DNA from 3 places in the Pseudomonas kielensis genome. Region 2 is predicted to be linked to each of the others. Evidence: riboswitches for the same ligand, from Rfam matches in the RefSeq annotation. Region 2 holds a riboswitch; each other region holds the start of a gene.

Region 1 (10,222 bases), 2.1 Mb from region 2:
GGAGGCGCGTAGCGTCGTGCGGCGAAGCCGCATGCATCGAGAGGAGGTGCAGCGAAGCAAACCGGAGGCGATGCCCCCGGATGGATACCGTAGCGAAGGTACCCCTAGCCTAAGCGAGGGGCCGTACGTCAGGGGAAAGAGCCCTTGGTTACTTGGGGCTTCCAAGTGACCCACCGTCAGGGCGGAGCCCTAAGCAGCCCTCACCGCGGCAACGGATATCCCCCTCCCGTCACCCCGCCCCAAGATCATCAATATGCCGATACCCAGCCCCCAACTCCCGAGCCAGATCCCGAGCCCGACCCAATCGAATCGGGCCACGCTCAATATCCACCAACACACTCGGACAATCGAACACAGGCAGGTTCGACCAAGCCTTGAGACGACCATCAGTCACCAACAACACACGCTGAACTTCCTCCGGAAAGCGTTTTTGCCGCCGCCCCAACCACCGCCCCGCCTCGCCAAGGGCCGCCAGCAACGGCGTACCGCCACCGGCCCCCAACCCCTCAAGCCAATCCCGCAGACCGCCGGAAGCCTTCAAACCCTGGACCTGCCAACTGGGAGCCAACCCGCTGACGGCAAGCAACGCCAGGCGCGCGCGCTGCCGGTAGGCGTCGTCGAACAGCTGCGCCAACAGGCCCTTGGCATCGGCCAGCGCCTGATGCCGGCGGGTCGAGGCCGAGGCATCGACTATCACCAGCCACAGTTCGTGGGGCGCTCGGCTGCGCAAATGGAACAGCAGCGCGTCGCGGCTGCGTGGCCGGCCCTTGAGCAGCGTCCCCGGCCAATCCACCGATCCGCTGCCGGCGTTGCGGCGCGGCCCCTGCCGACCATTCTTCAAGCGCCCCGCCCGGGGCCTGGCATCCGCCCCCGCATCACAGCGCGGGCGAATGCCTAGGGCTTTTTTGGCCAGCTCGGCACTTCACGGCGAACACCGGTGGGCAGCGCCTGGGCCGGCATTTCACCCCACTGGCCCTGGCCCGCGTCGGCGTTCGGTGATTGAGGGGCAGACGCCGGGGGCGCCGGTTGTGGGTCCGAGGCAGGCGGCGTTGCCTGGCGACGGCGATGGCGCAGGGCAAATTCGGCGACCGCTTCGATATCGCTGTCCTCGATCGCCGTTGCCCCTCGCCACGCCGCATGGGCACGGGCGGCGCGCAGCCACACCAGGTCGGCGCGCAGGCCATCGACCCCGGCGGCGAAACAGCGTTCGGTAATCTGTGCCAGCGCCTGATCGTCGAGGGCTATCTCACTCAGCAGCCGGCGCCCCTGCTGGCAACGCTCACGCAGGGCCAACTGGCTGGTTTCCCACTGCGCACAGAAAGCCTGCGGGTCGCTGTCGAAATCCAGGCGACGGCGGATGATCTGCCCGCGCTCCAGCGGCGCGGTGTGGCCGCTGAGGGCGACATTCAAGCCAAAGCGGTCCAGCAGTTGCGGGCGCAGTTCGCCCTCTTCCGGGTTCATGGTGCCGATCAGCACAAAACGCGCCGGATGACGGTGGGAAATGCCGTCACGCTCGATCAGGTTGGTGCCGCTGGCTGCCACGTCGAGCAGCAGGTCCACCAGGTGATCGGGCAGCAGATTGACTTCATCGACGTACAGCACCCCACCATCGGCCTTGGCCAGGACCCCCGGGGAAAACTGCGCGCGGCCCTCGCTCAATGCCGCATCCAGGTCCAGGGTGCCGACCAGCCGTTCTTCGGTTGCGCCCAGGGGCAAGGTGACGAACTGACCGCTGGCCAACAGGTCGGCCAGGCCACGGGCCAGGGTCGACTTGGCCATGCCGCGCGGCCCCTCGATCAGCACGCCGCCGATTTTCGGGTCGATGGCAGTCAGGCACAGCGCCAGCTTGAGGGCGTCGGCGCCGACCACGGCGGACAGCGGGAAATGGGGGGTGTCGGTCATCTCGGGTCTCGGCTACAACGGTTGTCTGTCACATCGCTTTCGCTGGCTTGCCAGCGAAGGCGGATGCACAAGGGTTCAGGAATCTTCTTCGATATCCAGCAGCAAATGTTCCAGTGCCTCACGGTACTCGCCAGGCGCTTGCCATAGCCCGCGCTGTTGCGCTTCGAGCAGGCGTTCGGTCATGTCGCGCAGCGCATGGGGATTATGCTGGCGCACGAACTCGCGGGTCGAGGGGTCAAGCAGGTAGGCGTCGGCCAGCAGAGCGTACTGGTGATCGTCGATCAACTGGGTGGTGGCGTCGAAGGCAAACAGGTTGTCCACGGTCGCCGCCAGTTCGAAGGCACCTTTGTAGCCATGGCGCTTGACCCCTTCGATCCACTTCGGGTTGGCGGCGCGGGAACGGATGACCCGGTTCAACTCTTCCTTGAGGGTGCGGATGATTGGCCGGTCCGGCTGGCTGTGATCGCCATGGTAGCTGGCTGCCGCGGAGCCGCTGAGGCTTTCCACGGCGGCCAGCATGCCGCCCTGGAACTGGTAATAGTCGTTGGAGTCGAGCAAGTCGTGCTCGCGGTTATCCTGATTCTGCAGCACCGCCTGGACCTGGCTCAGGCGCTGGGCGAACTGGCTGCGCGCGGCGGTGCCCTCGTCGGCGCCACCGTAGGCGTAGCCACCCCAATTCAGGTAGACCTCGGCCAGATCGTCGCGGCTTTGCCACAGGCGCCCATCGATGGCGCCCTGCACACCCGCCCCATAGGCACCCGGCTTGGCCCCGAAGATCCGCCAGCCGGCCTGGCGAGCCGCCGCGTCGCTATCGAGCCCCGCGTGCTGCAAGGCTTGCCGCTCCTCGCGGACCTTGGCCGCCAGCGGGTTCATGTCATCGGGCTCGTCCAGCGCGGCCACGGCTTGCACTGCGGCATCGAACAGGCGAATCAGGTTGGCGAAGGCATCGCGGAAGAACCCGGATACGCGCAAGGTCACGTCCACTCGCGGGCGGTCCAGCAGGCTCAGCGGCAGGATCTCAAAGTCGTCGACCCGCTGGCTGCCCGTGGCCCAGACCGGACGCACGCCCATCAATGCCATGGACTGGGCGATGTCGTCGCCGCCGGTGCGCATGGTGGCCGTGCCCCATACCGACAGGCCGAGCTGGCGCAAGTGATCGCCGTGGTCCTGCAGGTGGCGTTCGAGGATCAGGTTGGCCGACTGGAAACCAATGCGCCAGGCGGTGGTGGTCGGCAGGTTGCGCACGTCCACCGAATAGAAGTTACGGCCAGTGGGCAGCACGTCGAGACGTCCACGGCTCGGCGCGCCGCTCGGACCGGCCGGGACAAACCGACCCGCCAGGGCGTCGAGCAAGCCTCGCATTTCCGCCGGGCCACAGGCATCCAGGCGGGGGGCGACGACTTCGCGCAGGTGGCCGATGATCGCGCTGACTTCAGCCCAGCATGCGTCCTGTGGGAGCAGGTCGGTGGGGGCAATCGCTTCGTACGCAGGCTCGCTCCCACAGGGCAACGACTGGGCCGCAAGCGGGCTCACTGCCTGCTCGATCAGGTGCGCGGCAAACAGCTCAAGGCGCTCGCGGGTATCGCCGGCGGTGCGCCAGGCGTCCTCGCCGAGGCGCTGCAACTCGTCCGGCTTGGGGCCGCTCCACGGTGCCGACAATTCACAATCCAGCGGATCAAAACCCAGGCCGAACGCCTTGGCCAAGGCCCGCAGCAAGCTCGACTGCGCGCCCCGCCCGTCGCCCCGGGGGATGCGCAACAGCGCGAGCAAGGTGTCGATGCGCAGGCGCCCGCTGGGTGACTCGCCGAACACATGCAGGCCATCGCGGATCTGCGACTCCTTGAGGTCGCACAGGTAGGTGTCCAGGCGCGGCAACCAGATCGCCGCATCGGTCTGGCTGTCGAGTTTGCCGTCCAGTCTGCAGTTCCCGATCGATGTGGGTTTCGCGCACCAGTTCGAGAATCTCCCGCTGCAGTTCACGGGCGCGCCGTGGGTCGAGCAATTGGGCTTCGTAGTACTCGTCCGCCAGCAACTCGAGGTTGCGCAGCGGGCCGTAGGTTTCGGCGCGGGTCAGCGGCGGCATCAAATGGTCGATGATCACCGCCTGGGTCCGGCGCTTGGCCTGGGCGCCCTCTCCCGGGTCATTGACGATAAACGGATAGATATTCGGCAGCGGCCCCAGCAGCGCATCCGGCCAGCAACTCTCAGACAGGCCGACGCCCTTGCCCGGCAGCCATTCGAGGTTGCCGTGCTTGCCCACGTGAATCAGCGCATGGGCACCGTAGACCTGGCGCAGCCAGAAATAGAACGCCAGGTAACCGTGGGGCGGCACCAGGTCCGGGTCGTGATACACCGCGCTCAGGTCGACCTGATAACCCCGCGCCGGCTGGATGCCGACGAAGGTCAGGCCAAAGCGCAGCCCGGCGATCATCAGGCGCCCGCCGCGGAACATCGGGTCCTCCTGCGGCGCGCCCCAACGCGCCAGCACCGCCGCGCGATTGGCGGCGGGCAAGGCGTCGAACTGGGCCTGGTAGTCGTCCAGCGCCAGACTTTGCTGGCAGGGGCGCTGGTCGATGCTGTCCAGGTCGTTGCTGACCCCGCCGAGCAGTTGGCGAATCAGCTCGGTGCCGCTGTCCGGCAGTTCGTCCGGCAGCGGATAACCTTCGGCCTGCAGCGCCCGCAGGATGTTCAAGGCCGCGGCCGGGGTGTCCAGGCCAACGCCATTGCCGATACGGCCGTCGCGGGTCGGGTAGTTGGCGAGAATCAACGCCACGCGCTTTTGCCCATTGGCCACCCGCGCCAGCTCGCTCCAGCGGCGCGCCAGTTCGGCGACAAAATCCATGCGCTCCGGTTGCGCCCGGTAGCAGACTACGTCGCACTGGCTGCGCTCGCTGCGCCAGGCCAAGTCCTTGAAGCTGATGGGCCGGCTGATGATGCGCCCGTCCAGTTCCGGCAAGGCGATGTGCATCGCCAGATCCCGCGGCCCCAGGCCCTGCTCGCTGGCGCGCCAGCCGGGCTCGTTGTCCTGGGCGCAGATCGCCTGGATCACCGGGATGTTGCGGCGAAACGGCCGCAGATGCGGCGCATCCGGGCTGGATTGGGCAAAGCCGGTGGTGTTGAGAATCACTGAGGCCTGGACGTGATCCAGCCAGTCCTCGACCACCGCCAGGCAGCCGGGCTCTTTCAGGCTGGCCACGGCAATCGGCAGCGGGTTGAGCCCCGCCGCCTGCAAGCGCTGGCAGAAAATATCGATGAAGGCGGTGTTGGCCGCCTGCAAATGGGAACGGTAGAACAGCACCGCCGCCACCGGTTGCCCGGCCTGCCAGTCGGCTTGCCAGGTGGCCAGGTCGGGCTGGCTGTGCCGCGGGTGATAGATCGCGGTACGCGGCAGGGTTTGCGGTTCGGCCCACGGGTAGTCGCGGCCAAGCCAGCGACTGGCCAGGCAGCGGTACAGGTCCAGGGCATTGCGCTTGCCGCCCTGGCGCAGGAAGTGCCACAGCCGCTCCCGGTCCTGCACCGCCACCGTACTCAGGTCGCTCAGTTCCGGATCGGGGCGGTCATCGCCCGGTACCAGGATCAGTTGCACCCCGCGCCGGGACAGTTCCACCAGGCGCTCGACGCCGTAGCGCCAATAGCCGATGCCACCGTGCAGGGAAATCAGGATGACTTTGGCATGGCGCAGCACCTGGTCGACGTACAGGTCGACCGACGCGTGATTCTGCACCTGCATCGGGTTGGCCAGCCGCAGGCTGGGGTAGTCATCCGGCAGTTGCTGGGCCACTTCGGCCAGCAGCGCCAGGCTGGAATCGCCGCTGCACAGGATCACCAGGTCGGCGGGGGTTTGCCCGAGGTCGGCAATATTGTCGTCGGCAACAAAACCGCCGGGCTGGGTCCTGAGCAGGTGCATGGGTCAGACGCTGAGCGCGGCGCGCAATTGCGCTTCGAGCACAGCGGCGTCCAGCGCCTGGCCGATCAGCACCAGGCGCGTGGTGCGTGCTTCGTCCGCGCCCCACTGACGGTCGAAATGCTTGTCGAAACGCGTGCCCACGCCCTGGATCAGCAAGCGCATCGGCTTGTTCGGGATCGCGGCGAAACCCTTGACCCGCAGGATGCCGTGCTGGACCACCAGTTGGGTCAAGGCATCGAGCAGCAGGCTTTCGTCGGCTTGCGGCAGCTCGATGGAGATCGAATCGAAGGCGTCGTGATCATGGTCGTCATGGTCGTCGCCGTCGTGGTGATGGTCGTGATGGCTGTGACGGCTGTCGATGTGCTCTTCGGAACCGGCCCCCAGGCCAATCAGCACGTCGAGCGGCAAGCGCCCGCTGCTGGCTTCGATGATCTTGACCGCCGGCGGCAGCTCCTCGGCAACTTCCAGGCGGACCCGGGCCAGGTCTTCAGGGCTGATCAGGTCGGCCTTGTTGAGGATGACCAGGTCGGCGCTGGCCAGTTGGTCGGCGAACAGCTCATGCAGCGGCGATTCGTGGTCCAGGTTCGGATCGAGTTTGCGCTGGGCGTCGACCTGGTCCGGGAAGGCGGCGAAGGTGCCAGCGGCCACGGCCGGGCTGTCGACCACGGTGATCACGGCGTCGACCGTGCAGGCGCTGCGGATTTCCGGCCACTGGAAGGCCTGGACCAGCGGCTTGGGCAAGGCCAGGCCGGAGGTTTCGATGAGAATGTGGTCGAGGTCGCCGCGACGGGCCACCAGTTCACGCATCACCGGGAAGAACTCTTCCTGGACGGTGCAGCACAGGCAACCGTTGGCCAGTTCATAGACCCGGCCAGTGGCTTCTTCTTCGGTGCAACCGATGGTGCACTGCTTGAGGATGTCGCCGTCGATGCCCAGCTCGCCGAACTCGTTGACGATCACCGCAATGCGACGACCCTGGGCGTTGTCGAGCATGTGCCGCAGCAAGGTGGTTTTGCCCGAGCCGAGGAAGCCGGTAACGATGGTGACAGGGAGTTTGGCCAGTGTTTTCATCGGATGCCCTTTGGCAAGGTGGCGGGCATACGGGACGAGAAGCCGCAACGCGCTGGCGTGCGGAAAGCGTTCGCCACCGGATCACCCCGCCCGGTTGTAGTGAGAATCTGGTACGAGGCAGGTCTCCTGGCTGACGGTGGGCCGGTCTTTCGACTGGCGGCTCCTGCGCCTTCCCGCCGCTTGAGATCAAGCGTGCAGTGGCCTGGCAGAAACAGCACCGTTCACAGTTGCGGGGGCAGCCGCGGCATTGACCGCGTTCCCTTCTTAGCTTCGGCGCACGCGCCAAAGAACCTCGAACGCGCAAGGCTACGCATCGCATCGGGGCGGGTCAATGTCTAGTCGAGCCCATCGCGGGCAAGCCCGCTCCCACAGGAGTACTGGTGGGAGCGGGCTTGCCCGCGATGCAGGCGCATGGGCCCCAATTGAGAACCCATGCCAATTGACGCCCATCCCCCGGCCATGCTCTCCTACACACCTTGTTACGGGTGCCCTTCACAGGGTGAAACGGGAAACCGGTGAATCATGTGCTTTACTGCAAAGCCATGTCAGTCCGGTGCTGCCCCCGCAACGGTAAGCGAGCGAAGAGTCAGATCCACTGTGCCAGCTGTACGGCATGGGAAGGCGATTCTTGCAGGCGTGGCCATAGCCCGCCCCTCGTGAGCCCGGAGACCGGCCCGCAACACATAGCCAACAAACCCGCGGTGGGCGGGCGCTGTTCAAGTTTCTGCGTGCCCGGCTCGCGGAGGTTTGCATGCGCACGACTCACCCCTGACTGACCAGAGGCAAGCGCCATGTCGACCATCACCAGCACCCGCCACGCCACCGCCAGCACCACCACACTGGGCCAACGCCTCGTTGCCGCCATCGGCGCATCGATCCTGGGTGTGTGCCTGGTGTACTTCGCCGGGTTCTCCCATATCGAGGCCGTGCACAACGCCGCCCACGATACCCGCCACAGCGCCGCCTTCCCGTGCCACTGAGACCTGCCCAGATGATCAAGCGTATTGCACAAACCGCAGGTTTCAGTGGGCTGCTTGCCGCCCTGCTGCTGACGCTGCTGCAGAGTTTCTGGGTCTCCCCGTTGATTCTGCAGGCCGAGACTTACGAACAATCCGCACCTGCGGCGGTTGAGGTCCATGAACACGCCGCCGGTACCGCGGCCCACAGCCATGACGGCGAAGCCTGGGAACCGGAAGACGGCTGGCAGCGTGTGCTGTCGACCACGGGCGGCAACCTGGTGGTGGCCGTCGGCTTTGCCCTGATGCTGGCGGGCCTCTACACCCTGCGCGCGCCGACCCGCACGTCCCAGGGCCTGCTCTGGGGCCTGGCCGGTTATGCCACCTTCGTCCTGGCACCGACCCTCGGCCTGCCACCCGAGTTGCCGGGCACCGCCGCGGCCGACCTGGGCCAACGGCAAATGTGGTGGATCGGCACGGCAGCCTCGACCGCCGCCGGGATTGCCCTGATCGCGTTCGGCCGCAACTGGCTGCTCAAGCTGCTGGGCGTTGCCATCCTGGTGGTACCCCATGTGATCGGCGCCCCCCAACCGGCCGTGCATTCGATGCTGGCGCCGCAAGCGCTGGAAACGCAGTTCAAGATCGCGTCGCAACTGACCAACGTGGCTTTCTGGCTGGCCCTGGGCGTGCTCAGCGCCTGGTTGTTCCGCCGTAAAAGCGCGGGCCAGTTCCCGGCATGAGTGACCCCCGCGCAGCGCCGACCCTGGTGGTCGGCCTGGGCTGCCAGCGTGGCTGCCCGGCGAGCACGCTGCGCGCGTTACTCGATCAGGCCCTGCAAGCGCACCAGATCGAGCTGCACTCGATCAAGGCCCTGGCCAGCATCGACCTCAAGCGCGAGGAGCCTGGACTGCTCGAACTGGCCGCCCAACTGGCGCTGCCACTGATGTACTTCAGCAGCGAACAATTGGCCCAGTATCAAGCCCGCCTCAGCCACCAGTCGCAGATCGCCTTCGAACGCACCGGCTGTTATGGCGTGGCCGAAAGCGCTGCCCTGGCCCTGGCCGAACAGTTGGCCCAGGCCCCGGCAACCCTGCTGATTTCCCGGCAGAAATACGCCCAGGCCACCTTTGCATTGGCCTGCGCGCTGTAAAATCCCGATAATCCACCCCTTCGATCATGAGCAACGTTCATCTGAAGCCTTGCCTTGTCCTTTTTTTCACAGGAGCCGGCCATGACCGTCTACTTCATCGGCGCGGGTCCCGGTGACCCGGAACTGATCACCGTCAAGGGCCAACGGCTGATTCACAGCTGCCCGGTGATCATCTACGCCGGCTCATTGGTGCCTGAAGCCGTGCTCCAGGGCCACCGGGCGCACCAGGTGGTCAACAGTGCCGAACTGCACCTGGAACAGATCATCGAGTTGATCAGCCAGGCCCACGCCCGGGGCGAAGACGTGGCACGGGTGCATTCCGGCGATCCGAGTCTGTATGGGGCGATCGGCGAGCAGATCCGCCATCTGCGCGCGCTGGGCATCCCCTTCGACATCATCCCCGGCGTCACGGCCACGGCGGCCTGTGCGGCGTTGCTGGGGGTCGAACTGACCCTGCCGGACATCGCGCAAAGCGTGATCCTGACCCGCTACGCCGATAAAACCACGATGCCGGCCGGCGAGGAGTTCGCCAGCCTGGCCCGGCATGGCACGACCATGGCGATTCACCTGGGGGTCAACCACCTGGCGAAAATCGTCGCCGAACTGCTGCCCCACTACGGCGCCGACTGCCCGATTGCCGTGGTGCACAAGGCCAGTTGGCCGGATCAGGACTGGGTCCTGGGCACCCTCGACGACATCGTCGACAAGGTCCAGGCCAAAGGTTTTCGGCGCACGGCGCTGATCCTGGTGGGCCGGGTGCTGGCGGCGGACTCCTTCAGTGAGTCGTCACTGTACCGGGCCGGGCATGCGCACCTGTACCGGCCCTGAGGGCTCGGCAGCTGCTACAGGTTCCACAAGGACTGACCATAAAAAAACGGCGCTCACGGGCGCCGTTTTTTCATGTCGCAGCGAACACCTTATTAGTAGTAGGCGTTTTCTTTCTGCGTGTGGTCGGTCACGTCGCGCACGCCCTTGAGCTCAGGAACGCGCTCCAGCAGGGTGCGCTCGATGCCTTCGCGCAAGGTCACGTCCGCCTGGCCGCAGCCCTGGCAGCCGCCACCGAACTTCAACACGGCAATGCCGTCGTCCACGACGTCGATCAGGCTGACCTGACCGCCGTGGCTGGCCAGCCCTGGGTTGATTTCGGTTTGCAGGTAATAGTTGATGCGCTCGTTGATCGGGCTGTCGGCGTTGACCATTGGCACTTTGGCGTTCGGCGCCTTGATGGTCAGTTGC
Region 2 (10,222 bases):
ATGACATAGGGCAAGACCCCGATGACCGGCTTGCCGGTCCGCGCCTCCAGCCAGTCCAGGCCCGGTTGCAGCAAGGCGATGTCACCGCGAAAACGGTTGATGATGAAACCCTTGACCCGCGCCTGCTCGCTGGCCGACAGCAATTCCAGGGTGCCCACCAGATGGGCGAAGACTCCGCCACGATTGATGTCGGCAATCAACACCACCGGGCAATCGACGGCCTCGGCAAAGCCCATGTTGGCGATGTCACCGGCCCGCAGGTTGATCTCGGCCGGCGACCCCGCCCCTTCCACCATCACCAGCGGATAGGCCGCGCTCAGGCGTTGGTGCGAGGCAAGTACTGCCTGCATGGCGATGGCCTTGTAGTCGTGATACGCGACCGCATTCATGCTGGTCACCGCGCGCCCGTGAATGATCACCTGGGCCCCGGTATCGCTGTTGGGCTTGAGCAGCACCGGGTTCATGTCGGTGTGGGGTTCGAGGTTCGCGGCCTGGGCCTGCACTGCCTGGGCCCGACCGATTTCGCCACCGTCGGCGGTGACAGCGCTGTTGAGCGCCATGTTCTGCGGCTTGAACGGCACCACCGATACCCCCTGGCGCGTCGCCCAACGGCAGAGCGCCGTCACCAGGGTGCTTTTGCCGGCATCGGACGTGGTGCCTTGTACCATCAACGTGGGCATGGGGTTTCCTTGGCATAGGCGACAAAGGCACGCTCCAGGCGCAACCAGTCGGTTTCGTCGGCCGGCAGGCCGAAGCGCAGGCTACTGTTGTGGCTGAACAGGCGCAGCAAAATGCCCTGGCGTGCCATGAATTCATACAGGTGCTCGGCACGTTCGGTGCTCAACCACTGGAACAGCGCGCAGCCGCCCTGAGGCTTGAAACCATGCCGTTCCAGCAGTTCGACCAGACGTTCGCTCGCCTCTTCACTGCGCTGGCGCTGGCGCCGATGACCTTCGCTGTCGAGCAGGCAGGCTTGCCCCAGCACCCGTGTCGGCCCGGCAACCGCCCAGGGGCCCACCTGCTCGGCGAGCAGATTGAGCAGCCGCCGTTCGGCCAGGACAAACCCCAGGCGCACCCCGGCCAGGCCGAAGAACTTGCCGAAGGAACGCAACACGATCAGCCCGACCTGATGGGCAAAAGACGCCAGGCTCAGGTGCGGGGTGTTGTCCATGAACGCTTCGTCCACCACCAGCCAGCCGCCTCTCTGGGCCAGGCGGGCATGCCAGTCGAGCAGGCGCTCCGGGGTCAGGCTCAAGCCTGTGGGGTTGTTGGGGTTGACCACCACCAGCACGTCGAGGTTGTCGATGAAAAGCTCCACCTCCTGCTCCAGCACCTCGCGCACGATGTAGCCGTTACGCCGCCAGGCTTCGGCGTGCTCGGCATAACAGGGCGACAGGACGCCGACTTTGCCGGCGCGCCGCAAGCGTGGCAGCAACTGGATGGCCATCTGCGAACCGGCGACCGGCAGTACCTGAGTCGCGCCATAGTATTGCCGGGCAGCCTGCTCCAGGCCGTCCTCGGTTTCCGGCAAGCGGGCCCAGGCCCTGGCGGGAATCGGCGGGATAGCCCATGGCCAGGGTGCCAGCCCGCTGGAGAGGTCGAGCCAGTCGGCCTCAGCAATTCCATAGTGCAACGCCGCCTTGCGCAGGCGACCACCGTGTTCAAGCATAAAACTCGGCCCCCACACAGAGGATCAACAGCCATACCCATACCCCGCGCTGGACCAGCAACCAGCCACGATCGATGGAGTCGGCGTCCGCCGGTACGCCCTCGCCCAATGGCGGACGCTGGTGCAGTTCGCCATGATAGATGGCCGCCCCACCCAGTTCGACGCCCAGTGCGCCAGCCCCGGCAGCCATCACCGGGCCGGCATTCGGGCTGTCCCAGGTCGGTCCCTGGGTACGCCAGCACTTGAGGGCCAGCCGGGTCTTGCCGAGCACCGCATAGGTCAAGGCCACCAGACGTGCGGGAATGTAGTTGAGCACGTCGTCGATTTTCGCCGCCGCCCAGCCGAACCGCTCGAACCGTTCGTTGCGATAGCCCCACATGGCGTCCAGGGTATTGCTCAGGCGATACAGCACCACCCCGGGCGCCCCGGCCACGGCGAACCAGAACAACGCGGCAAACACCGCATCGCTGCCATTTTCCAGGACCGACTCGGTGGCCGCGCGGGCCACTTCGTTGGCGTCCAGCTCACTGGTCTGGCGGCTGACCAGGTAACTGACGCGGGTGCGTGCTTCGTCCAGGTCATTGCTGCGCAGCGCCTGGGCCACCGGCTCGACGTGCTCGCCCAGGCTGCGCAAGCCCAGGGCGCAATACAGGGCCAGGATCTCGACGATCCAGCCGAGGTAAGGCAGCCAGGACAACGCCGTGGCCAACAGGGTCAGCGGCACCACGGCCAGCACCCACGCGGTCACCCCATGGCTGCGCCAGCCACGGCCGGCAGAATTGAAACGCTGCTCGATGCGCCCGGCAAATCGACCGAACGCCACCAGCGGATGCCAGCGCTTGGGTTCGCCCAGCAGCGCATCCAGCGCAACGCCAGCGACACTCAACAACGCCACACTCATTGACTCACTCCCCAGACATTTTCATACAGCAATTCATGCAGCGGACGCACTTGCGCCCAGCCTTCAAGGGCCAGCATCGGCGCCGGATAAAAGGCCTTGACCGGGCCCAGGCAGAGAATCGCCACAGGCTTGGCCCCGGCCGGCAGTTGCAACAGATCGGCCAGTGCCTGGGGCTCGAACAGCGAAACCCAGCCCAGGCCCAGGCCTTCGGCGCGCGAGGCCAGCCACAGGTTCTGGATCGCGCAGGACAACGACGCCATGTCCATTTCCGGCAAGGTGCGGCGGCCGAAAATATGCCGCTCGCGATCGTCCATCAACGCGGCCACCAGCACTTCGGCGCAATCGCTGATGCCTTCGACCTTGAGTTTCATGAACTCATCGCTGCGCTCGCCGAGGGCTTGGGCGGTGCGGATGCGTTCTTCCTCCACCAACGCCTGGAGCTGCCCGCGCAAGGCGCGGTCGCTGATGCGAATGAAGCGCCATGGCTGCATCAGGCCGACACTGGGCGCCTGATGGGCCGCTTCAAGCAAACGGCGCAGCAGCTCGGGCTCCACTGTGCCACCGCTGAAGTGGCGCATGTCGCGCCGCTCGGCGATGGCGCGGTAGACCGCCTGGCGCTCGGTGTCGGTAAAGGCGTTGTCGGTCATGAGCCGTTCGCGAGCGCGCTCGCTCCCACAGGGTTCGGCGCAAACAATGCGGCGATCGCCCCAGGATTGGACGGGAAATAAAAGTGCACATAAGAGGCCGTCATCCGCCCCTCACGATAAACCGCCTCCGCGCCCCGCCCGCCGTTCGGGCTCAGCCCGCGGGCAATCGGCTCAAGTTCCGTACTGGTCAACGAATGGTGGTACGTGTGCCCACGCAACGTGCCTTCTGGCAGCTCGACCGCTTGCAGCGCCAACGCCGCCAGGCGTTTTTGCATCACCGCAGCGCCTGCCAGCAATCCCACCAGTTCGGCACGCGTGCCGTCTACGTCGGTGAGGGAATCGAGCAGGTACAGCATGCCGCCACACTCGGCGAGCAGCGGCTTGCCGGCGGCGTGATGGGCGCGGATAGCGTCGAGCATCGCGGTGTTGCGCGCCAACGCCACGTGGTGCAATTCCGGGTAGCCGCCAGGCAGGTACAGGCTATCGGCCTCAGGCAACTGACTGTCACGGATCGGCGAGAAGAAGCGCAACTCGGCGCCCATCGCTCGCAGCAAATCCAGGCTCGCACCGTAGGTGAACGCGAACGCTTCATCACGGGCTACCGCAATGCTGACTCCCGCAAGCAACGGCTCGACCGGGATCACGTCGGGCGCGGCAAATTCCACGGCTGGCGGCAAGGCCACCTGGCAACTGCTGCCCAGCGCTTGGGCGGCGGCATCGAGGCGCAGGTCCAAGTCGTTCAGCTCACTGGCTTGCACCAGGCCCAGGTGCCGGCTCGGCAATTCAATCCCGGTCTCCCGGGACAGCGCGCCATACCAGCGCAGGCCTTCGGTCAGGCTGCCTTCCAGCAACTGGGCGTGGCGCAGGGTCCCCACCCGGTTGGCGAGCACGCCGGCAAACGGCAGGTCCGGCTGATACCGCGCCAGGCCCAATGCCAGCGCCCCAAAGGTCTGGGCCATGGCGGTGCCGTCGATCACTCCCAGCACCGGCACCCCGAAGTGGCGCGCCAGGTCGGCGCTGGACGGGGTGCCGTCGAACAACCCCATGACCCCTTCGATCAGGATCAGATCAGCCTCAGCGGCGGCTTCCCACAATAGCCGGCGACTTTCCTGCTCGCCGACCATCCACATGTCCAACTGATACACCGGCTGGCCACTGGCGCGCTCGAGAATCATCGGGTCGAGAAAATCCGGGCCGCACTTGAACACCCGGACCTTGCGCCCCTGATTGCGGTGCAAACGGGCCAGGGCGGCGGTGACGGTAGTCTTGCCTTGACCTGAGGCTGGCGCGGCGATCAGTACCGCCGGGCAAAAACGACTGCTGGTCATAAAACGATGCTCACAGCTCGACGCCTTTTTGCGCCTTGATCCCGGCCTGGAACGCATGCTTGATCACGCCCATTTCGGTGACGGTGTCAGCCAGCTCGATCATTTGCTCTTTGGCGCCGCGGCCGGTGACCACCACGTGCTGCATCGGCGGGCGGGCTTGCAGGTCGCTGAGCACCTGATCGAGATCGAGGTAGCCATGCTTGAGGGCGATGTTCAGCTCATCGAGCACCACCAGGCCGATCGCCGGGTCGCGCAGCAGTTCGCGGGACACCTGCCAGGCAGCCTCGGCCGCGGCGATATCGCGCTGGCGATCCTGGGTTTCCCAGGTGAACCCTTCGCCCATCACATGAAACCGCACCTGCTCCGGGAAGCGCCGGAAAAACAGCTCCTCACCCGTGCTGTTGCGGCCCTTGATGAACTGCACCACGCCGCACTGCATGCCATGGCCCATGGCGCGGGCGAGCATGCCGAACGCCGAGCTGCTCTTGCCTTTGCCATTGCCGGTCAGCACCAGCAGCAGACCACATTCGTTGGGCGAGTTGGCAATACGTTCATCGATCACGGCTTTTTTGCGCTGCATGCGCGCCAGGTGGCGTTCGTCACGATCAGGGGAATCAGTCATGGGGGGAGCTCTCCGTTGAGGCTGGATAACGGCGGGCAGGCATAGGAATAGACGGCAAGAAGCCTGGCATCGCCCACCGTGATGCCGCTGGATGGATCAGGCCGGTCTCCGGGCTCATGAGTGGCGCGCTGGCCGGACGACGCGCCTTCCCATATCGGACACCGATACAGTGGCTCAAAGCGTCGTTTTCACTCATTTACCGTTGCGGGGGCAGCGCCGGGATCGTCGCCCGTTCTGTCATAGAACGCGCGCTCACCGGCTTCCCTGTTTCACTCGATCGACCCTGGGGTCACCGAGCACCTGAAACAAGTCGCGAAGGTTAGTGGGTTGGGGGTGGAGCGTCAATTAAAGCCGGGTTTATCGGCACAGAGAAAACCGCCCGGCGCGATAAACCCCTGCCTGTCTTGTGCGAGGTCGAAAGCAGTGATATCAAATAGCCACACACCAATACGACAATAATAAGGGTGAGCAACATGCAAGGCATGATCATCAGTAACCCGAAGCTGGAATTCCTGCGCCCGGTACTGGAACGCTGGTTTACCTGCATCGACCGCTTCAACGCCGTGCGCGGCGACGGTGAAAGCCCCTACTGGTTCGATGAGCGTGCCAACCTGAGCCTGCTCTCGGCAGCCGCCTGGATGGCGGAAATGGTGACCCTGCAACACACCCCAACCCCCAAGCAGGTGGAGGAAGGCGATCGCAGTGGCCGTGCCGACCTATTGCTTGCCAACGCGCAACAGCGCGCCTACCTGCAAGCGAGCCAGCGCTGGCCGCGCCTCAACGCCCTCAACCTCAGTCAGGCGCTGCTCGACATTACGGCGGCAGCCAAAACCATCGCCTACTCCAACGAGCTGAAACTTGGCTGCCTGTTCGTGGCGCCCCACAAGCCGCAGCAAAGCGCCACGCCGGAAGAGTTACAGGACCTGATCGACGATCTGCAAAAGCAGCACTGCTGCGCTGTGGCCTGGTATTTCCCCTACGCCTACCGCAAGTTGCGCAACGAAGCCGGGCACTACCACCCCGGTGTCGCGGTGCTGCTCAAGGAAGCGCGCACCTGATGGATTGAACCTAAGGCCGTGCTGGCTCCTCTATGCATTAAGTGGTGCATTCAAACGGAGAGCCGCATGTCCAAGTCCCGCCTCGTCGGTGTCATCGCCCTGGCCGCAAGCCTGGTCGCCTGCGGAGAAACCTCGAACCTCAGGGTCGAGGATGGCACCGGGCCCTCGCCCAAGCTGCCTGAACCAAACAAAACCCTGATCCCCACGGTCAACATCGCGCCCGCCGTCGGCTGGGCCAATGGTGCCAAGCCGATCGCCGCGCCGGGCACCCAGGTGGCTGCCTTTGCCGAAGGGCTGGACCATCCGCGCTGGCTCTATGTGCTGCCCAACGGCGATGTGCTGGTCGCAGAAACCAATGCACCTCCCAAGCCTGAAGACAGCAAAGGCATCCGTGGCTGGGTCATGGGCAAGGTCATGGACCGCGCTGGGGCCGCGGTGCCAAGCGCCAACCGCATCACCCTGCTGCGCGACGGCAACCACGATGGCGTGGCCGAGACCCGCAGCAGTTTTATCGAAAACCTCAATTCGCCATTTGGCATGACCCTGGTCGGCAACGACCTGTACGTCGCCGACACCGATCGCCTGCTGCGCTTCACCTATGTCGAGGGGCAAACCTCGATCACCAGCAAACCGATGAAAGTGATCGACCTGCCCGCTGGCACCCTGAATCACCACTGGACCAAAAACGTCATCGCCAGCCAGGACGGCAGCAAGTTGTATGTCACGGTGGGCTCCAACAGCAATGTCGGGGAGAACGGCCTGGAACAGGAACAGGGCCGCGCCGCCATCTGGGAGGTGGATCGCGCCACCGGCAATCAGCGGATTTTCGCCTCGGGCCTGCGCAACCCCAATGGCATGGCCTGGGAGCCGAGTTCGGGCAAGCTGTGGACGGCGGTCAACGAGCGAGACGAGATCGGCAGCGACCTGGTGCCGGACTACATCACATCGGTCAAGGACGGCGGTTTTTATGGCTGGCCCTTCAGCTACTTCGGCCAGCACGTCGATGCTCGCGTCAGCCCGCAAGATCCGGATCGGGTGGCCCAGGCCATCGCCCCGGACTACGCGGTGGGTCCACACACGGCATCCCTGGGACTGACCTTCGCCCAAGGCAGCACGCTGCCAGCGCCGTTCACCGAAGGCGCGTTTATCGGCCAGCACGGCTCATGGAACCGCAACCCCCACAGCGGCTATAAGGTGATCTTCGTGCCCTTCAGTGGCGGCAAACCGAGCGGGCAGCCGATGGATGTGCTGAGTGGCTTCCTCAATGAGGACGAAGAGGCCATGGGCCGGCCGGTGGGGGTGGTGATCGATCGGCAGGGTAGCTTGCTGGTGGCCGATGACGTGGGCAACAAGGTGTGGCGGGTGTCCAGGCGTCAGTAAGCTCAGCGCCTAGCGTTTGCGGCACAGCGTCAGGCCATCGCCCAGGGGCAATAACGACAGGTCGACCCGCGGATCATCCTTCAAGGCCAGGTTGAGTGCCTGGATGGCGCGGGTGTCGGCGCTCTCGGGCTGGAGCTCCAGGACCCGGCCACTCCACAGGGTGTTGTCGAACACCGCCAGACCGCCACTGCGTAACAGGCGCAGGGCGCTTTCCAGGTAGGCCGGATAGTTGGCCTTGTCGGCATCGATGAATATCAGGTCAAAACTGCCACCCTGCCCCTGCTGCTCTATCTGCGCCAGGGTCTGCAACGCCGGCGCCAGGCGCAGCTCGATGCGCTCGCCGAGGCCAGCTTCCTGCCAGTAGCGGCGCGCCGTGGCGTTGTAGTCACCGATGATGTCGCAGCAGATCAGTTGGCCATCATCCGGCAGGGCCGCGGCCATGCACAGGGCGCTGTAACCGGTGAACGTCCCCACTTCAATGACCCGGCGCGCGCCGGTGAGCTTGATGAGCAACGCCAGGAACTGGCCCTGCTCCGGGGCTACCTGCCAACGCGCCATGGGCAGCGCCTGGGTCTCGTCACGCAGACGACGTTGCAGCGGCGTTTCGCGCAGCGAGACGTCGAGCAGGTACTGGTAAAGGGCATCGTCGAGATTCAGCGTACGCGCGGTCATCACCACCTCTGCCAACCCGTTGTGAACTAGGGATTGCGCGCCAGGTGCTCGGGTTGCAATACGCGCTTGGCGCTCAGGTAGGCTTTTTGCCAATAGGCTTTGGACAAGCTGTCGAGCTTGACCGTACCACCGGTGGCCGGCGCATGCACGAAGCGCCCTTCGCCGACGTAGATGCCGGCGTGACTGACCCGTGAGCCACCGTTGGTGGCAAAGAAGATCACATCGCCCGTCTGCAGGGCCTCTTTGCCGACGCTGGGGGCCTGCATGCCGATCATTTCACCGGTGGTGCGCGGCAGGGAAATACCCGCCGCATCCCGGTAGACATAGCCAATCAAGCCACTGCAATCAAATCCCGAATCCGGAGTATTGCCGCCCCAGCGATAGGGGGTGCCCACCAGGCCCAGGGCGCGAAACAGCACATCTTCGGCAGCCGGGGAGAAATTCTGGGTCGGGGCAAAAATCGGTGCGCGGACCACCTTGGCCGGTGGCGGCGTACGGCTGGCGCAGGCACTGAGCAGTGCGACGCAGAACATGAGTGCAAGGCGGGCCGACATCGTCATTACCGAACATCCTGATCTGGCTACGGCTGTCATTGCCGAGAGGCTGAAAACAAAACCGCGTAAGCAGGGCTTACGCGGTTAGTTGATCAACAATAGATCAGGATTCTAGCGGCTACGCGTCAAACTTCAAGTAAGACTTTAAGTTTGCACTACAAAAAGAAGGGGTATTGCCGGGGAGGAGGTTCTTTCGCTGGCGGGCGCTCGCCTGGAGCGCCGTTGCCAGCCTGCCCGCTTACTTGCGGGCAGTGACCGTGGTCGGAGCCATGGCGAGGGCGCGCTTGGCTTCGATGAAGGTCTTGCTCCAGTAGCTGTCGCCCAGGCTATCGACCCGGACACCGCCGCTGCGGCTGCTGCTGGAGTGGATGAACTGGTTGTCACCCAGGTAGATCCCGGCGTGGCTGACACGTCCGCGACGACCATTGGTGGCGAAGAACAGCAAGTCGCCTGGCTCCAGCTTGCTACGGGAAACCAGTGGCGCATCGACGTTGATCATTTCACGGGTGGAGCGTGGCAGGTTCATGCCGGCTTCTTCGCGAAACAGGTAGCCGATGAAACCGCTGCAATCGAAACCGGCTTCAGAGGTACCGCCAAAACGGTAACGGGTACCGATCAGGGACATGCCACGTTCGAGGATGCTGTCGGCCAGAACCGGCATCTGGTAAGGCTTGCGGCCCGCAAACGCGGCCAGCTCTTTTTCGGTTGCCAGTTCTTCCTGGTAAACAGCGGAAGACTGTGCGGTAACAGAGTTCTTGACCTGCTGCTGGGGCTCTTGCTGGGACACTGGGGAGTGTGCAGCGCAACCAAACAACAGGGTGACGAGTGCGAGAGGCACGAGGGGTGCGAAGCGCTTTAGCATGGGCACGACCGTGGCTGATGTGTGTAAAGAAGCCGAGACTATGCCTTCTATCATCCTCATTTGCAAATTCAATCGATTTAAATGTGACTTTACGGTTTCGCCCGGCCATCTAAGCGCTTAAGCCCAATTTAAATCTGCACGCCTGTCGAACGCCGTTCGCCTGCGGGTTTTCTGACGCCTGAAATTTGCCGAAACGCGCTACAGGCCGCGGTTTTACCAGCCCAGGGTTTCTTTGAGGAAGGGAATGGTCAGCTTGCGCTGAGCCTGCAGGGACGCCTGGTCGAGGCGCTCAAGCAGCTCGAACAGAGCACTCATGCTGCGGGTACCGCGAGTCAGGATAAAATGCCCGACTTCGTCGGTCAGGTGCAGACCGCGGCGCGAGGCACGCAGTTGCAGGGCGCGTAATTTGTCCTCATCGGACAACGGACGCATCTGGAAAATCAGCGCCAGGGTCAAACGGGATTTGAGGTCGGCCAGCTTGACCGGCAGCTCCCGCGGCGAAGTCGACGCCGCGATCAGCAAACGCCGG
Region 3 (10,222 bases), 690 kb from region 2:
GCTGCATTTGCTGGTGGATCATTTCGGTATAGGCGCTTTCGGCTTCCTTGCGTACCTCAATGCTGCGCAGACCCTGTGCCTTGAGGGTGCGAATGCAGTCGAGGATGTAGTTCATCTGTGATTCGATGATGAACAGGGCCGAGGTGTGGCCGATGCCAGTGTTGGGGCCGGTGACGATAAACAGGTTGGGAAAGTCCGGCAGGCTGGTGCCCAGGTACGCGCGCGGGTAGAGCGCCCAGACGTCGCTGAGGCGAGTGCCGTGTTTGCCCAGCACCGGATAGTTGATGACCCCGTCGGTGGCGTCGTAGCCGGTGGCCCAGACGATCAGGTCGAGGTCGATGTGCTGGCCGTCGACGGTGCGGATACCGCGTTCGTCCAGCGCGGCAATGCCCTGGTCTCGACCATGCAAGGTGACGTTGGCGCGGGTCAGCGCCGGGTACAGGGTGCTGGACAGAATCACCCGCTTGCAGCCGATGGTGTAGTCCGGGGTGAGTTTTTGCCGCAGTACCGGGTCCGGCACCTGGCGCTTGAGATGATTGAGCGCCTGGTGCTGCACCAGCTTGAGGGCGGTCTTGGAGTATTTGAAGGCGATCACCCGGGTTTCGAACTGCCAATAGATCAGCCAGCGCAGCAGTTTGTAGGCCGGCTTGAGGCCCAGCAGCCAGCGCTGGAAACGGCCGAAATGGCGGTCGGCGCGGGGCAGGACCCAGTGTGGGGTGCGCTGGAACACATGCAAGTGGGCCACCTGCGGCGCAATGCTGGGAATGATCTGCGCGGCACTGGCCCCGCTACCGACGATGGCGACCCGCTTGTTGCGGTAGTCGTAGCGGTGATCCCAGGCATTGCTGTGGAAGGTGGTGCCGGCAAAACGCTGCTGGCCTTCGAACGCCGGGATCACCGGTTGGCTCAGTGGCCCGGAGGCGTTGATCAGGAACTGCGCCCGGAAGGTGCCTTTGCCACGGGTGAAGACCTGCCATTGCCGGGCGCTGTCGTCCCATTCGACCCGCTCGACATCGGCCTGCAGCTCGACCTTGTCGCGCAGTTGGTAGCGATCGACCACATGCTGGGTGTAGCGGTGCAGCTCGGCCTGTTCGGCGAACATCTGCGTCCAGGGCCAGGAGGCGAACGACAGGGAATAGAGCGGGGAGGGCACATCGACGGCGGCGCCGGGGTAGGTATTCTGACACCAGGTGCCGCCAAAAAAATCACGCCGTTCCAACAGGCGGAAATCGTCGATACCGGCCTTCTGCAGGTTGACCGCCGCACACTGGCCGCCAAAACCGCTGCCGATGATCAATACCTGATAGGTGTGCATGATCCTCCTCGTTTAGCGTTGCGCCGCACGCGAGTCTCGGCGGTGCGATAAGTCCCTCTCATTTATAGTCAATCTTTCGTCGCCGGGTAGGCCGAGTCACCTTTTTCTGGCTGCTGGACGGTGATGGCTATTTGACGTTGCCCTGATAGACTCCGAAGTATTGCCGTCTACGGAACTTGCCGTCGCAGGGTTCCCATCTGCCGCACCAAGAGGAGCGTTGACCCCCTATGCAGCCTGTTGCAGGAAAGGGTCTTTCAATGGCCAGGAGGTTGTACACCTCGCGCTCCCTCGGCTTGGTGCTGGGCCTGTTGTGCGTGGGCGCGGCGCTGCTGCCGCTCAAGCCGCCGGTATGGCTGGTGGCACTGATGCTGTTCAACGGCCTGGTATGGCCACACCTGGCGTACCAGTGGACGCGCCGCTCGGCACAGCCCTATCGCGCTGAATACCGCAACCTGTTGATCGACTCGTTCATGGGCGGCTTCTGGGTGGCGGCCATGCAGTTCAACCCGCTGCCCAGCGTCGCCACGCTGTCGATGATGGCCATGAACAACGTGGCCATCGGCGGCGTGCGCTTCCTGCTCGCCGGCCTCCTGGCCCAGTCGCTGGGGCTGGGATTGGGTCTGTTGTTGTTTTTTCCGGCCTTTATTCCGCCGACCAGTCCCTTGCAGTTGTATGCCTGCCTGCCGTTGCTGACCTTCTACCCGCTGGCACTGGGCTGGATCTGCTTTCGCCAGACCCATGCCCTGGGTAAAAGCAAACGCGAACTGTTGGCCCTGAGTCGTACCGACAGCCTGACCGGGCTGCTGAATCACGGGGCGTGGAAAGACGCCCTGGAAATCGAGTTCCAGCGCTGCCAGCGTCAGCAGGCCGGCGGGGCGATTGCCTTGATCGACATCGACCATTTCAAGTCGATCAACGACACCTACGGGCATGTCGCCGGGGACATTGTGCTGCGCCAGTTGAGCAAGATCCTCAAGCAGAACCTGCGCGCCACGGATGTCGCGGGGCGTTACGGCGGCGACGAGTTCTGCGTCATTCTCCCCGACGTGCCGCTGGCCCATGCGGTCCAGGCGATGGACGCCCTGCGCGACCGTTTTTCGGGTCTGGGCTACGAACAGAGCCCGGCCCTGCAAGTCAGCCTGAGCATCGGCCTGGCGGCGTTCAACCCGATGCACAGCGACGCCACGCAATGGCTCAGCGACGCCGACCTGGCGCTGTACGCCGCCAAGACCACCGGCCGCAACCGCGTCATCTGCCACGCCGACGGACTGGTCCAGCGCGTGGCCGTAGGGGTCCCGTAGCAGCCCGAACGCAGCCTCGCAGGCTCGACAGCGGCTACGGGCGACGGCCCTCGACTCCCATTTCCTTTAAACGCTGCGCCAACTCCAGCGCCACGCGCCCACTGGCGAACGTTGGCAGCAGATGGGCGAAGGGCACGTCGAGCATGCGGTTTTGCTTCACGGCCCGCAGTTGCGAGAGCACCGGGTCGTGGCGCAGCAGATACCGTTTGCGGCTGGCCGGAGACCAGACGGCGTCGGCCAGCAACAGCACGTCGGGGTCACTGGCGAGCAGGGTCTCGCGGCTCACGCTCAGGTGGCCCTGGTCGACCTCGGCGAAGGCATTGCGCGCCCCGGCGGCGCTGAGCAGGGCCGTGACGAAGGCGTGTTTGCCGACGCTGTCCAGGCCGTCCGCCTCGCTGTCCAGGTAGAACACCGACAACGGTTTGGTACCGCTGTGCAGGGCCGCGGCCCGGGCCAGGTCGGCGTCCAGGGCGGCGCTCAACTGCTGCGCCTGCCCGGGGCGTTGCAGCAGAGCACCGAGGGTTTGCAGGTCGGCGCGGATGTGCGCGAAAAAATCCAGGGAGCGCTGGTCGCAGGCGGACTCCAGCAGGTAACTGGCAATGCCCTGGCGGGCCAGCATCGGCCGTGAGCTCAGGTGTTGCGCAAAGGCCGAGGCAAACCCGCCCACCACCAGGTCGGCGTGCTGGGTGTACAGCACCTCGGCCGATGGATAATGTTTGGAGATGAGCGGGATGCCGCGGTAGGCGCCGTGTTCGATCGCTTCCTTGTCATCGTCGATATAGGCCACGCCAATCAGCGTCGGACCGGCGCCCAGGGCCAGCAAGGTGTCGGCGCTGTGCTGGTTGAGCGCGATGATGCGTTGCGGCGCCTGCTCGATCACCTGGGTTGTTCCGCAGTTGTCGTAGGTCTGCGCCCATGCGGGTAGCGGGGCACAGAGCGACGCACTGAGCAGCAGTCGCCTAAGCATCGGGCGAACCTCCCGCACGCGCGCCGATCAGCAAGTGCGCGACCACCGCACCCGCTACCAGATGCCCGTCCACCAGTTGCTTGACCTCCTGCTCATCGCGCACCCGGTACCAGCAAGCATCCGGGTAAACGGTCAGCACTGGCCCCAGGTTGCAGGGGAACTGGCAGCCGGTGCGGGTCAGCAGGACGCCTTCGGGCGTTTCGATCCGGTCGTGCTTGAGCAATTCCCGGCGCAGGGTTTTCCACAACGCCAGGGACCCCCTGGCCACACAGCGCGGACCGGTACACAGGAACACCTGGCGGGCATGCGGTGGGATGCTCGACCAGGCCGGGTCGCTCGGCACGCCGTTGATGTCATATTCCATGGCAGACACTCCCTCAGAAACGGTAGGTGTAACGCACCTCTGTGGTGAACGGCCGGCCGAGGTTCTCCACGGACGGGCTGCCGGTGGTCATGCTGGTGGCGTAGTCACGGTCGAACAGGTTTTCCACCAGCAGGCTCAGGCGGTGGCGACGGGCGTTGTCCAGGTAGCGATAGGCGTCGGCATCGACCACCGAGTAGTGGCCGTAGTCCACGTCCTTGGCGCTGACCACCGAGCGGATGTAGCGCAGCGCCCCACCGGCGCCCCACCGGCGGTTCTCTGACTCGTAGCCCAGGCGCGAGCGGGCGAAGAAGCTCGGGATGTTGCTGATGGTCACGCCGTTGCGGCCTTCCACCAGGTTGCGGGTCATGTCGCCTTGCAGGCTCCAGCGCTCATTGAGTTGCCACTGGCCGTCGACTTCGATACCGCGCACCAGGATCTCACCATCACCGTTGACCCACTGGTCGCCGTCGAGGGTGATCAGGTCGTCGATTTCCCGGCGAAAGCCGGTGATGCTGGCGCTGAATTCGCGATCCAGCAGGGTGCCTCGATAATCCAGGCCCAGTTCGGCATTGCGGCTTTTCTCGGCCTTGAGGTTGGGGTTGCCCATCTCCTCGCCAGGTTCGTTGACGTACAACTGCTCGGCGTTGGGCAGTTTGTAGGCGCTGCCGAACTGGCCTCGCAACGCCCAGTGCTCCGTCAGGTCGTAGAGCGAGGTCAGCATGCCGACCGTGGCGTTTTCGCCGCCGCTCAGGTGCTCCTGGCGTACGCCGATGCTCGGGTGCCAGTCCGGCAGCGCGGCGATCACCGGGCGCAGTTGGGTATAGAGCGCGTGGGCTTCGGCCTGCTGGTTGTCGATGACCATGACATCGTCCTGGCCCTTGAACCACTGGTTGTCGCTGCCGAACACCAGCACGTGGCCACCGGGCAATTCGGCCTTGCCCTCGGCCTGCAGGCCCCAGTCGGTGAAACCCCAGTAGTCGTTGTGGTTGAGTACCCGGGTGCCGCCACCTTCCAGGTTATAGACCCGGGTGTAGCGGGTGTCCCAGTCGTTGACGTGGCCTTTGAGGAAGTAGCTCAGGTCTTGATTGACCTGCTGTTCGAAGGTGGCCGTGGCGATCTGTTGCACCCGGTCGTTGCGGGTGTTGCGGTTGTCCGTGGGGCGGGCGAAGTCCAGATTGGCGTCGCTGTACTGGTAGAACAGTTCCAGGCGCGAATCGTCGCCGAAGGCCTGGGTGGCCTTGGCGCCGAAGGTGCTGACTTCGTAGCCGCGCTTGCGGTCGGTGGCGGTGCTGCGCATGTCACTGCTGCGAAATGGCTGGTAGCCGTCGGAGACGTTGTGGCTGACGTACGCCAGCAAGCCCAGGTCGCCAAAGCCGTTGCTGACAATCTGCTCGGCGCGCGCGTCGCCGCTGCGGCCCATGAAGCTGTCCAGCCCCATGTTGACTTCACCGGAGGTCTCGCGGGTCTGGGCGCTGCGGGTCACGATGTTGATCACCCCGGCCACGGCCTGGGTGCCGAACAGCAGACTTTGCCCGCCCTTGAGCACTTCGATGCGTTCAATGGCATTGGCCGGCAGGGTGTCGAGGTAGAGCCCACCGTACAGGCGATTGTTCAGGCGCACGCCATCGAGCAGGATCAGGGTGTCGTCGTTGCGCCCACCCAGCAGCGAATAGTTGGCGTAGTCGAAGGGGCCGTTTTTCGGCGCGACGTAGAGGCCGGGTACCGACATCTGCAGCACGCGGGTGATGTCGGCATCGGGGCCGGCGCGCTCGATCTGGGCGCGGTCGATGATCTCGACCTTGCTGCCAAAACGCGCCATTTCGGCCACGGTGGTGGATTCCACCGACGGTGCGCTGACGAGTTGCTGGTCGAGGGTCATGGCCGGGGTGTTGGCCAGTGCGGGGGGGCTGATCAGGCAGAGCAGGGCGCCACAGGCATACAGTCGCGCAGGACGCGGGTCCTGGCTGGAAGGAGTTGGAATCTGAGTCATTTTTGGTCTTCTCGAAAAAAATCTTCGCAGAAGCACGCAGGAGAAAGTATCGGACACGCGCCAATACCGGCCCATGCCCGCCCACCGCAGGTTTGCCAAACAGAAATTCCAGGCCGGTCTCCGGGCTTGCGAGGCTCGAAGCGTTCACCTTCCCAGGCCCCGTGGGCCCAGTGGTCTGTCGAACGCTTCACTCGCTTACCGTTGCGGGGGCAGCACCGGACTAACCCTGAAAAGGGCGCACCGGTTTCCCGTTTCACCTCATGCACGGCGGCATGAGGCACCTGAAACTGGGCGGTATCTGAACACTCGGATGACCGTTCGTCAAATAATCAGGTGGGCTTTAGGTACAAGGCTTGCCCGTGATGGCCTCTAAAACCCTGGTCGGCCCACCGAAGCAACGTCGCACCACAGTTGTGTAGATACCTAGGCCGCGATGGCGATATCTGGAAGGCCATCGCGGGCAGGCCTGGAGCGGCAAGCATCAGGCGGGGCCTCAGCTCATCGGCGTCTCGACAAACGCCGGCTGCTGTTCGGCATACGCGGTAAATGCGCTGATCAGTGGAAACTGCGCGACATCGACCTGGTCGGGCACGACCAGCAAGGTGAAGCTCCAGGCCACGGCGAGGGTGATGCCGTCCTGTTGCAAGGTGCCATCCATGGGCAGCGGTTGCCTGGCCAGCTCCTGTTCCAGTGCCGAGTACGCCGCGTGCAACTGCCCGCTGACCCGATCCAGCCAGGGCGCATGTTGCTTCTCGCTGGGGCGCAGGTTGCGTTCGTAGTAGATCTGCACCGACTTCTCGCACGCGGCCAATGCCAGGCCGATCAGCCGCAGGGCGCGCAGGCGCTGGTCCAGGGAGGCCGGCATCAGGCTTTTGCCCGGGCTGCTCAGGGCTTGCAGGTAGTCGATGATCAGGGTCGAATCCATCAGCACTTCGCCGTCGTCCAGCACCAGCGTGGGTGCCTTGACCACCGGGTTGATCGCCTGGAACGCCTCGAAACCGCGGAACACCGAAATCGAGGCGTGCTCGAACGGGATGTCCAGGGTCTTGAGGCTGATGGCGACACGTCTTACATAAGGAGAATCGAGCATTCCGATCAGCTTCATGTACAGCTCCTTGGAGAGAGGCGGGGCAAGGGCCTGAATCTAGCGCTAAACAGCGGGTCTTGAATACTTCTGGCGGTCTGTGTCGCCGTTTGTCTTCTATATACAGCCGCTGGATTGAATTTCTTGCTATAAACGCACTCCGATAAACGCCCAAAGCTTGCCGCAGAGCAATTTAAGGGCTTTGTCAGACAAATTCCCTGTCTTTTCAGTTGCTGAGGCCGCCCCTCGGCCTTAGACTGCCGCCCCCTCGTAAATTGACTGCTGGGTGGCGCTTGGAATGTATGGCGCCTTTGCGAAACCTGGCAGGTTGACCGGAACGCATCCTGATTCGCCTTAATGCACGTATTTTTTATAGAGAAATCAATGACAAAGGATAAGTTGCTGGCCATGCCGGCGGATGACTACATGAATGCCGAGCAACAGGCTTATTTCACTGAGCTGCTGCAAAACATGAAGGTGGAAACCCACGAGCGTATCGAGCAGAACCGCATCGCCATTGAAAGCCTGGACACCCCGGCAGATCCGGCTGACGCGGCTTCGGTCGAAGAAGAACGCACCTGGCTGGTGAACGCCATTGACCGTGACCAGCGCATGCTGCCCCAGCTGGAACGTGCCCTGGAGCGCATTGGTGACGATACTTTTGGCTGGTGCGACGACAGCGGCGAGCCTATTGGCCTCAAGCGCCTGCTGATCAGCCCGACCACCAAGTACTGCATCGAAGCTCAAGAGCGTCACGAGCAGATCGACAAGCACCAGCGTCAAGCCTGATTCGCGCGGGTTACCCTTAGAGGGTTGCCGCAGACAAATCGCAACTTGCCACAGCGTCCGCGACGGACGTTGCTGCAGGTTGCGATTTTTGCGTTGTGCGGCCGACAAAAAGCCTCGACCACGGGCGGGATTGTTACCGGTTGTGTAACTAAATAGTGCAGGCGTATCGCTATTTCCGCTTCCGGCTATTCATTACCATAGGCTTACTGTTAGGAAGCTAATGAATATCCCGAGGTGGGTTCATGCAGTGTAAAGTCGATGTCGCCGTGATGATCGGCAGTGGTGTGCCGGCCGGCCTGAGGGCCCTGGGACAAGCGGTGTGCTGGGTGGTCCTGCTCAATGGCGAGCAGTACGGAACGGCCTTTGGCAGTCGCGCTGAGGCGCAAGCCTGCAAGGATGCCTGGTTGGCGCAGCTGAGTGCCCGGCAGCCCGAGAGGCCGCGGGCCGCAGGGGTGAAAGCCTGATCAGCTCTTCAGGGCGCCTTGATCGACGGCGAGCTTGAGGGCCTTGGCCGACTCCTTGGCCGCGACAGCCGCTACTTCGCCGGTCTTGAACCAGCGATCTTTCTCGACCTGGTGATAGGTGATGGTGGTCAGCGGTGGTTTGGCACGCATGACAATCACTGCCTGGAATTCGCCGTCGATTTCTCTGGCTTCGCCCCGGATGAAAAACTCGCCGATATCAAATTCGGTCACGTGCGCCTTCCCTTGGAAATTATTCTATTGATTGCAACGCAGTCCGCGAGGAGGCTGGGTTCAATGGTCGGGCAGTATGGCAGTTGTTGCAGGGAGGCGGCGCAGTTATGTCATGGGTGTGACGAAACGCCTGCGCCGGTTTACGGAGAGGTTACTTAGTGGCTGACTTCAAAGGTTCGGGCGAGGGCACAGGCTTCATTGTGGTTCATACGGAAACCTCTTACACGACCTGTGGCGGTTTCTTTGATATGAAAGAAGCCATTCCCAGCGAGTATTACTTGATAACGCAGTTGGGGTGATGCGGGAAGAAGACCATCCATTGCCCTGCAAGTCCCGCCGTGGGCGGTCTGTGGCGAATAGTGGCGGTTGCTGGTGGTTGGGCCGGGAAGGTGTTGTGAGTACATAGGAATTCCTTTTCTATGGTTTACCGACGGTCGCACGTCACTTTCAGTAGTCTAGAAGCGCTTGGCTGCTCTAGAATCCTCCCCACTGACGGGAGGTAGGTGCTCATCTAAAGCAATTTTCTTCAAGGTATATGTCAGAAAATTGGTTTTTTTTAAGAGTTTTTTCCCTAATGTTGATAGTCCAGTAATCTCTGATCGTTAGAGGGAACCTTTCCTTCAACATCCGACGACTGCCAGAGACGACGGTGCGAGTGCTTATCCAGTAGCCTGCTCGTACCTTGCGATGAAGCGGTGTTCTACCGGCTTCTCGATGACAGCCTGGGCCATTAGTGCGACATCTTCGGTACGGCCGTTTTTTTTGCTGCCTGTTTTTCTGCCGGCAGTGTCATTTCTGATGTGGGGATATTTCGTTGGCAGTAAGTAATCTCGATATGCACGCTTTGTTTGTGCTGGGCGATCTGCGCGCAAAGCTGGTTAAACAGTTTCAGTCCCGTTTTGTCTACATCACCGAGCAAAACCCGGAAGGCATCTACGTCGCCGAGATCGATACCGAATCGGCCCTGGTGGTGGATGACAAGCAACGCCTTGAACTCAAGGTCGGCGATCATTTTCGCGCCGCGGTATTGCCCAGCCGTGAAGGCGGCAAGTTGGAAATCAAGTTTCGTGAAATCAAACTGACGGTCTATGGCCTGGGCGATTACGCATTCGTCACTACGGCCGACGGCCATGCTGTCGTGTTCAAGGAAGGCAGCAGCGTGGTCACCGTGTTTGCCGCGCACCAGCAACTGCAGGAAGGCCTGACCAAGACCCTGAAGGCCGTTACCGCCAAGGCGGCGAAGTTTCGCAAGGGTGAGCTGGTGTCGTTCAAGGCCAGTGAGTAATGAGCCTGTCCCGGGCTGATTTCCATCAGCAGCACCAGGCCCGCGCCCGTGATCACGCACTGCAGTTGTTCGCCGAGAAGGCGGTCATGCAAGGCGCCTGGCTGAACTGGGTGGCGTCACAGCTTTACCTGTTGCGCCCGGCGGAGTACGCCAGCATGGTGCGCCGAGAGTTGCAGCAGTTGCAGGAACCGCCTGCCCGATAAGCCCCGTCCCGCGATCACTGGAACCTCTACTACAGTCAGTTGACTGAGTAAGCAGAGGCTGGCGTTTTTTCTGCGCCGGGCCGTCCGGTCATCGCTGTGAACAGAACGAGGTGCGAGGCATGAAAGGATTTCGACTGCTGTTGGTCAGCACGTTGACCGCTATTGGCCTGCTGACGTCGCCCACCGCCGCCACGGCCGCCCAGGCGCCGATCCACTTTGCCGACCTGAA

What was found. Region 2 has a riboswitch for cobalamin ahead of cobO (cob(I)yrinic acid a,c-diamide adenosyltransferase). Riboswitches for the same ligand answer to the same signal wherever they lie in the genome.
Region 1: another riboswitch for cobalamin. It lies ahead of Q1W70_RS26705 (CbtB domain-containing protein); the one in region 2 lies ahead of cobO (cob(I)yrinic acid a,c-diamide adenosyltransferase).
Region 3: another riboswitch for cobalamin. It lies ahead of Q1W70_RS20495 (TonB-dependent receptor plug domain-containing protein); the one in region 2 lies ahead of cobO (cob(I)yrinic acid a,c-diamide adenosyltransferase).

What each region holds. Positions count from the first base shown of each region.
Region 1 covers NZ_CP130043.1:5,761,228-5,771,449, forward strand. Annotated here, with positions in the region: gene Q1W70_RS26685 (vWA domain-containing protein) at 230-841, opposite strand; gene Q1W70_RS26690 (magnesium chelatase ATPase subunit I) at 895-1,902, opposite strand; partial or broken gene cobN (cobaltochelatase subunit CobN) at 1,978-5,809, opposite strand; gene cobW (cobalamin biosynthesis protein CobW) at 5,813-6,880, opposite strand; cobalamin riboswitch at 6,980-7,190, opposite strand; cobalamin riboswitch at 7,347-7,572, shown strand; gene Q1W70_RS26705 (CbtB domain-containing protein) at 7,672-7,860, shown strand; gene Q1W70_RS26710 (CbtA family protein) at 7,872-8,576, shown strand; gene Q1W70_RS26715 (cobalamin biosynthesis protein) at 8,573-8,986, shown strand; gene cobM (precorrin-4 C(11)-methyltransferase) at 9,068-9,814, shown strand; gene nfuA (Fe-S biogenesis protein NfuA) at 9,907-10,222, opposite strand, start outside.
Region 2 covers NZ_CP130043.1:3,691,868-3,702,089, reverse strand. Annotated here, with positions in the region: gene Q1W70_RS17330 (cobyric acid synthase) at 1-680, opposite strand, end outside; gene cobD (threonine-phosphate decarboxylase CobD) at 668-1,669, opposite strand; gene cbiB (adenosylcobinamide-phosphate synthase CbiB) at 1,662-2,570, opposite strand; gene bluB (5,6-dimethylbenzimidazole synthase) at 2,567-3,217, opposite strand; gene Q1W70_RS17310 (cobyrinic acid a,c-diamide synthase CobB) at 3,214-4,545, opposite strand; gene cobO (cob(I)yrinic acid a,c-diamide adenosyltransferase) at 4,556-5,167, opposite strand; cobalamin riboswitch at 5,250-5,486, opposite strand; gene Q1W70_RS17300 (hypothetical protein) at 5,641-6,225, shown strand; gene Q1W70_RS17295 (PQQ-dependent sugar dehydrogenase) at 6,292-7,605, shown strand; gene Q1W70_RS17290 (class I SAM-dependent methyltransferase) at 7,615-8,277, opposite strand; gene Q1W70_RS17285 (C40 family peptidase) at 8,304-8,837, opposite strand; gene Q1W70_RS17280 (C40 family peptidase) at 9,070-9,693, opposite strand; gene hda (DnaA regulatory inactivator Hda) at 9,907-10,222, opposite strand, start outside.
Region 3 covers NZ_CP130043.1:4,380,470-4,390,691, forward strand. Annotated here, with positions in the region: gene Q1W70_RS20475 (flavin-containing monooxygenase) at 1-1,315, opposite strand, end outside; gene Q1W70_RS20480 (diguanylate cyclase) at 1,543-2,616, shown strand; gene Q1W70_RS20485 (ABC transporter substrate-binding protein) at 2,651-3,583, opposite strand; gene Q1W70_RS20490 ((2Fe-2S) ferredoxin domain-containing protein) at 3,576-3,947, opposite strand; gene Q1W70_RS20495 (TonB-dependent receptor plug domain-containing protein) at 3,961-5,826, opposite strand; cobalamin riboswitch at 6,032-6,237, opposite strand; gene Q1W70_RS20500 (glutathione S-transferase) at 6,431-7,042, opposite strand; gene Q1W70_RS20505 (TraR/DksA family transcriptional regulator) at 7,406-7,810, shown strand; gene Q1W70_RS20510 (hypothetical protein) at 8,053-8,274, shown strand; gene Q1W70_RS20515 (hypothetical protein) at 8,275-8,505, opposite strand; gene Q1W70_RS20520 (hypothetical protein) at 9,341-9,790, shown strand; gene Q1W70_RS20525 (hypothetical protein) at 9,790-9,993, shown strand; gene Q1W70_RS20530 (ABC transporter substrate-binding protein) at 10,113-10,222, shown strand, end outside.